DNA from 3 places in the Streptomyces sp. NPDC053069 genome. Region 2 is predicted to be linked to each of the others. Evidence: riboswitches for the same ligand, from Rfam matches in the RefSeq annotation. Region 2 holds a riboswitch; each other region holds the start of a gene.
The links. A riboswitch is a leader RNA that binds a small molecule or an ion and turns the genes downstream of it on or off. The one in region 2 is predicted to bind cobalamin.
Positions count from the first base shown of each region.

Region 1 (2,251 bases), on a different contig from region 2:
GCGTCCGCGTCGACGAGGGCCGTGAAGAGCGGGTCCGTGGCGCCGGACGCCTTGAAGCGGACGTCGATCCCGCCGCCGGCGTCGTGCAGGAAGGCACCGCGGGCCTCGGGCGCCGTCGCGTCGAAGGCGATCCTGCGGTCGGCCAGCGTCCCGGCCGCGCGGACGGACCCCCGCGAGTCGTGCAGGACGTCCCCCACGCCGACCTTCTGCAGCAGGGGCCAGGCCAGCCACCAGTCACCCCACGCCTCGCGCATGGCGTCCCGGTACACGGCGAACGCATGGACCACGGCGTTCAGCTCCTCCCCTGTCCCGCCCGAGCACCTGCGCGCAGGCTAGCAGCGCCACACCCGGGACACGCCCGAACTGCCGTGTCCGGTACGGGCCTTGCCGCCGCGTTCTCCATCCGTGGACGGAGAACGGTGGGGAGCGGTGGGGATAGGCGGGGCCTCTCCATCGACCCGTGGGTGGTGGTGATCGGCTGGGTACGCGGAGCAGTCTTGAGGCATGGGTTCTCTTCACTCGGCACTCGTCCTGACCGTCGACGTCTGCGTCCTGATCTTCGTCGCGGCCTGGGTCGTGGGCGCTGTCCACTTCGGCGTGCGGAGCCGGTTGGGACTGCGCGGCTGGCTGCGGGGACTGCGCCGCACGCTGCCGCGCCGGCTGCTGCCGGCGGCGGGCGTCTCCGCGTTCTTCATCCTGGTCGGGCGCTTCGAAGGGTTCTGGCGCCATCTGCAGTACTGGCGGCCCGAGCCGGCCCTCCTGGGTGTCCTGCTCGCCGTCGCCTCGACCGCCCTGCTGCTGTGGTCCCGCTGGGTGCTGGGGACGATGTGGGCCAGTGTGCCGACGGTCCGGGAGTACCACGAGCTGCGCACGGACGGGCCGTACCGGCTGGTCCGCCACCCCATCTACACCGGCCTGCTCGGCTTGGTCACCGGTTCCGTGCCGGCCTGCGGCTTCGGTGTCCGGGTGGCGTTCCTGGTGGCCGCGATACCCGGGCTGCTGCGCCGGGTCCGGGTCGAGGACCGCCTGATGGCCCGGCGGTTCGGCGCCGCCTACGACGCCTACCGCGCCGAAGTCCCGGCCCTGATCCCCCACATACGCCGCACGGCCCACCGGGTCGGCCGGCGCGCCGCGGGCAGCGTGCAGCGCCAGGGCCCGCGACGCCGGGATGATCCGAACGACACCCCCCGGCCCGGTCGTCGCTCCGGCCGCCGTCGGAGGGCGGGAGCGGTGACGGTACACGCGGCGCTCCCACCGGTGATGGCATGATGACCTGCGACATAGGGCGACGGCGGTCCGAGGAAGCCGGTGTGAATCCGGCGCGGTCCCGCCACTGTGACCGGTGAGCGAGTTCCGGCAGGCCTCCGCTCCGCCCGGGGCGGGCAGGCCGGGCGGGCGACGACCCGGGAGCCAGAGACTCACGCGGTCGCCTCCTCGACGCACACCGGGGCGGATCTCCCCGGGAGGGGAGTGACATGGGCGTGCCCGAGAGGCCGGCGGAAGAGGCGTCCGGCGGAGCGGGGACGGGGAGCGCTGCGGCGCCGTGCCGGGTCGTCGTGTGCCGGGACTGCTGCTGCGGCAGCCCCAAGGTGACGGGGGTTGATCACCAGGCGCAGACCGCACGGCTGCGGGCGGAGGTGCCGGTGCGCATCTCCGACTGCCTCGACGTGTGCGACCAGGCCAACGTCATCGTCGTACAGCCGTCCACCGCGGGCCGGGCCGCCGGTGCGCGGCCGGTCTGGCTCGGACTTGTCAACGACCCGGATGCGACCGAGGACATCGTGACGTGGGTACGGGCGGGTGGCCCGGGCGTCGCTCCCCAGCCGGACATCCTCGACCTGTACGCCTTCACGCCGCCACGGCGCCGTGCGGATCCCCGTTGACCCAGGGGTCCGGTACGGCACCGAGCCGGCGCAGGTCGCCACCGTCCGGTGCGCGCCACCGACACGGCCGTGCGCAACTGCCCCCGGGCGCCGTTGATGTGGGCCCTGCCTGCGCTGCCGCCCCACCGGCCTCGTCCTGTCCCGCCTGCTGGGAGAGGAAGATCACGGCGGGGGCAGGCGGTCTTGGCCGAGCGCGCGGCACGCGGTACGGTCTGTCCGATATCGACGACGGCGAGACGGAAGCCGGTGGGAATCCGGCACGGTCGCGCCACTGTGTGCGAGACGCCCCCGCGGCGTCCCGTGAGTCAGACCCGTGGCCGTCGTCCTGTGCACCACCGAGATGGGACGCGAACTCCCAGAGGAGGTTC
Region 1 is NZ_JBITZN010000003.1:181,944-184,194, reverse strand. It holds gene ACIGXP_RS07860 (hypothetical protein) at 1-287, opposite strand, end outside; gene ACIGXP_RS07855 (methyltransferase family protein) at 505-1,269, shown strand; cobalamin riboswitch at 1,299-1,420, shown strand; gene ACIGXP_RS07850 (hypothetical protein) at 1,482-1,883, shown strand; cobalamin riboswitch at 2,076-2,219, shown strand.
Region 1: linked by a shared signal. The riboswitch ahead of ACIGXP_RS07850 (hypothetical protein) and the one ahead of ACIGXP_RS10505 (HoxN/HupN/NixA family nickel/cobalt transporter) in region 2 are both predicted to bind cobalamin.

Region 2 (2,251 bases):
TGCGGGGGTAGACCTGGTAGATGACGGCCTGACGCCACCAGTCGGGGTTCTTGGAGGAGAGGTCCGGGGAGCGGTCTGCCACAGGGGCCATACGGGATCCCTTCAGGGGGAGGTGGACGACAGTACAAATCTGTCCACATGACCCGGAAAGGGAACCTTCGCATGGGGGGCCGAGGGGAGCACCTCAGCAGAGGTCCAGCACCGTGCGCAGCTCGGCGTCCACCACGCGGTAGCGCACCACCCGTCCCTGTTTCTCCCCGGCCACGACGCCCGCCGCCCGCAGCAGCCGCAGGGCCTGGGAGACGGCGGGATCGTTCATTCCGGTGGCCACGGCAAGGTCGGAGACGGCGAGCGGGCCGGTGCGGTGCAGGGCGAGGAGCAGGGCGAGCCGGTTGGCGTCGGCCAGCAGCGAGAAGCGGCCGGCCCAGGTGCGCACCCGGTCCGCGTCACCGATGGCGGCGATCGCCTCGCACACCCGGTGACCGTCGATGGTGCGCCGGTCGGCTCGGTCGGCAGGCACGAGATGCATGGCGTCATCCTCGCAGGTGGCTTTGTGATCTTGAATACCTGCACGGGTGCGCAGCTATGCAGTGCACCGCTCCCGCCCGTACGGTGGGCGGGCCGTGGTGCTCGGGAAGTCGATGAGAAGTCGACGCGGCCCTCGCCACTGTGACCGGGGAGTTCCGGTCCCGTCCGGCAGCAGCCGGGCCACTGGTCGGTCGTACGGCTGGGAAGGCAGGGACCGAAGAGCGCACCACCCCGTAAGCCAGGAGACCGGCCACGGCAGCTCACGAAGTGATCCACGAGGTGCTGGAGCGTGAACCCGATGGCCGATGCTGCTTCCTTCCGCTGGCGGCGCGAGGACACCCTGAAGACGGCGGGACTGCTGACGGTGATCGTCGCCCTGCACGTCGTCGCCTTCGGGATCCTCTTCCTGCTGGTCGTGCCCGAGCACTACAGGGTCGGCACCGACGTCTTCGGGATCGGCCTCGGCATCACCGCCTACACCCTGGGTATGCGGCACGCGTTCGACGCCGACCACATCGCCGCGATCGACAACACCACACGCAAGCTGATGGCCGACGGGAAGCGGCCGGTGTCGGTGGGGTTCTGGTTCGCGCTGGGGCACTCCAGCGTGGTGGTCGTGCTGGCGGTGCTGATCGCCGGCGGTACGCAGCTCGCCGGCAAGGTGATGGACGAGCACTCGCGGACCCACCAGGTGCTCGGGTTCCTGGGAACGACGATCTCCGGCACGTTCCTCTACCTCATCGCGGCCCTGAACCTGGTCGCTCTGGTGGGCATCCTCAGGGTCTTCCGCGCGATGCGCGGCGGGGCGTACGACGAGCGGGAGCTCGAACAGCACCTGGACTCGCGCGGTTTCATGAACCGGATCCTCGGCCGCCTCACCAAATCGATCAGCCGGCCCGGCCAGATGTTCCCGCTCGGTTTCCTCTTCGGGCTCGGCTTCGACACGGCCACCGAGGTCACGCTGATGGTGATGGCCGGTTCGGGCGCCGCCGCCGGCCTGCCCTGGTACGCGGTCCTCTGCCTGCCGCTGCTCTTCGCCGCCGGCATGAGCCTGTTCGACACCCTCGACGGCACCTTCATGAACTTCGCCTACCAGTGGGCGTTCTCCAACCCCGTCCGCAAGGTCTTCTACAACCTCGCCATCACCGGCCTGTCCATCGCGGTCGCCTTCGTCATCGGCACGATCGAGCTGGTCGGGGTCCTGCACGAGAAGTTCGGTCTGCACGACGGCGTCACGGGCTGGATCGCCGGACTCGACCTGGACAACGTCGGCTATCTCATCGTCGGCCTGTTCGTGGTGGTGTGGGCGGCGGCACTGTCGTACTGGCGCGTCGCGCGGGTGGAGGAACGCTGGACGGCGAAGCCCGCCGCCGACTAGGGGGTGTCGTTCGGACGCCGGGATGATCCGAACGCCACCCCCTGGCGCTCCACGGTCTCCAGGTACAGCTTCACGTACCGGTCCACGTCGACCTGCAACGCCACGTCCACCAGGGCGTGTTCGCGCTTGCCCTCGTGGATCTCGGACTCGCCGGGGCGGGGGCGGCGGTCGACGATCGTCTGGCCCCGGGTCGGGCCCGGGGCCAGGGAGACCTCGACGGGCAGGAGCCGGGTGGTGATGCCGGCCGGGTCGGCGACCGCGCACACCGCGCCCGCGTCGCCGAGGCCGCCCGCCTCCTCCGCCTCCGGGGCCTCTCCCTGCGTGGTCGGCCGGTGCGCGAGGAGT
Region 2 is NZ_JBITZN010000004.1:137,950-140,200, forward strand. It holds gene ACIGXP_RS10495 (glycoside hydrolase family 13 protein) at 1-91, opposite strand, end outside; gene ACIGXP_RS10500 (ArsR/SmtB family transcription factor) at 185-529, opposite strand; cobalamin riboswitch at 608-798, shown strand; gene ACIGXP_RS10505 (HoxN/HupN/NixA family nickel/cobalt transporter) at 827-1,906, shown strand; gene ACIGXP_RS10510 (nucleoside hydrolase) at 1,903-2,251, opposite strand, start outside.

Region 3 (2,251 bases), on a different contig from region 2:
CCCGTTCAGCACCGGCCGGTGCTCGACCCGGCCGCCGTAGGAGAGCGTGCCGCCCAGGCGTACGCCGAGGGCCCCGGCGAAGGAGGCCTCGACGGGCCCGGCGTTGGGGCTCGGGTGCTTGCGGGCGTCGGCCTTCCAGGCGCGCAGGGCACCGCGGGGGTCGGGCCCGGCCGCGGCGGCGAGCACGGCGGTCAGCCGCGCCCCCGGCCAGCCGGCCAGGTCGTCGAGCCGGGCGGAGGCCCAGCCGTAGCGCCGGTAGCGGGGGGACTTGTGCCCCACCATCGCGTCCAGCGTGTTGACCGCCCGGAACCCGAGCAGCCCCGGAACCCCGGCCACGGCCCCCCACACCAGTGCCCCCACGACGGCGTCGGAGGTGTTCTCGGCGACCGACTCGACCACTGCCCGGGCGATCCCGTCGGCGTCCAGCGCCTGGGGATCCCGGCCGCACAGATGCGGCAGCCGGGCCCGCGCCGCCTGGACGTCTCCGCGCTCCAGGGCGCGCCCGATGGTGCGGGCCTCCCGGGCGAGCGACGTACCGCCGACGACCGCCCAGGTGGCGGCGGCGGTCAGCGCGAGGGACGCGGCGGGGGAGGGGCGTACGGCGCGTGCGGCCACCGCGCCCAGTGCGACGGCGCCTCCGGCGCACACGACGGTGTGCAGGGCGCCCCAGCCGCGGTGGTCGTGCCACAACGCGCCGTCCACGGCAGCGGCCGCCCGGCCGAACGCGGCGACCGGATGCCCGTGGCGCGGATCGCCGAGCAGCAGGTCACCGAGAAGGCCGGCGGCGGCGCCGTACGCGTATGTGCGATCGGCACCCATCGGCTCAGCCGGCCGTGGGTACAGGAGCGGGCCTGGTTCGGGTCCTGGTCCTTCGGCAGCCGAGCATGGCGATCCGTGTCCTCACTCAGGGTGTCCGCGCCCTGGTTCGACGAGATTCGGCGGTGAGAGTTCCTGGCTCCCGGGGTTCTTCCCCGGTGACAGTGGCGGGACCGCGCCGGATTCGCACCGGCTTCCTCTTCTGCCGCCCTACATGGCCTGGGCAGTCCACCACGCGCCCCGAACGGCCGTCAACTTGCCGTTGACCTGCAGGGGGAGAGTGTGCGGATCCCCACATCGCGGGGTGTGCGGGCATGAGAAAGGCCCCCCTTCCGCCTTCCGGGGGAGGGGAGCCTTCAGAGGGTGTGGTCAGGGCTTGGCCACGATCAGGTAGATGCCGTACGCCACCGCCGCCGCGCACGCGGCGAAGCAGACGTAGGCGCCGGTGACGGCGAGGCCGGCGGAGCCGCCCTGGGCCGCGGCCTTCTCGCGCCGGGCCAGACCGCCCACGCCGAGGGTGAACAGGGCCACCAGGCCCACTGTGAAGGCGAGGCTGACGCCGAAGACGGAGCCGAGGGCCGCCCAGTCGATCTTCATGATGCTTCCTTCGTAACCGGGGTGGCCGGGGTCAGACGGTGGCGGCCGGCGGGGCGGCCGGGGCAGCGGGTTCGGCGGCCGGGGAGGGGATCGTCGCCGTCAGGTCCTCGGTGAGCGTGCCCGCCGGGGGCGGGGCCACCGCGGCGATGGCGGTGGTCACCACGCCGGCCGGCTCCTCGGCGTCGGCGACGACATTGGTGTGGTCGACGACCTCACGGCGGGAGATCTTCCAGATCGCGGCGCTCGCGGCGACCAGGAAGACGGCGACCGCGGCGGTGCCCCAGTCACCGAGGTCCGTGACGGACTCGGCGCCCGCGCCGACCAGCGCGGCGGCCGGGAGGGTGAGCACCCAGGCGACGGCCATGCGGGTCGCGGTGGACCAGCGGACCACCCCGCCCTTGCGGCCGAGGCCCGCGCCCATCACCGAACCGGAGACGACGTGCGTGGTGGACAGGGAGAAGCCCAGGTGGGAGGAGGCCAGGATGGCGGTCGCGGCGCTGGTCTGGGCGGCGAAGCCCTGGCGCGGCTCCAGGTCGGTCAGGCCGGTGCCCATGGTGCGGATGATGCGCCAGCCGCCGATCCAGGTGCCCAGCGCGATGGCCAGGCCGGCGGAGAGGATGACCCAGGTGGGAGGGTTGGAGCCCGGGGCGATGGCGCCGCCCGCGATCAGCGCGAGGGTGATGATGCCCATCGTCTTCTGGGCGTCGTTGGTGCCGTGGGCGAGGGAGACCAGGCCGGCGGAGGCGATCTGGCCGGCGCGGTAGCCCTTGCGGGTGGCCTCGCCCTCGGCCTTGCCGCCGATGCCGTAGGAGAAGCGGGTGGCCAGCATCGAGGCGAC
Region 3 is NZ_JBITZN010000008.1:399,769-402,019, forward strand. It holds gene ACIGXP_RS21340 (cobalamin biosynthesis protein) at 1-819, opposite strand, end outside; cobalamin riboswitch at 925-1,065, opposite strand; gene ACIGXP_RS21345 (hypothetical protein) at 1,186-1,413, opposite strand; gene ACIGXP_RS21350 (inorganic phosphate transporter) at 1,445-2,251, opposite strand, start outside.
Region 3: linked by a shared signal. The riboswitch ahead of ACIGXP_RS21340 (cobalamin biosynthesis protein) and the one ahead of ACIGXP_RS10505 (HoxN/HupN/NixA family nickel/cobalt transporter) in region 2 are both predicted to bind cobalamin.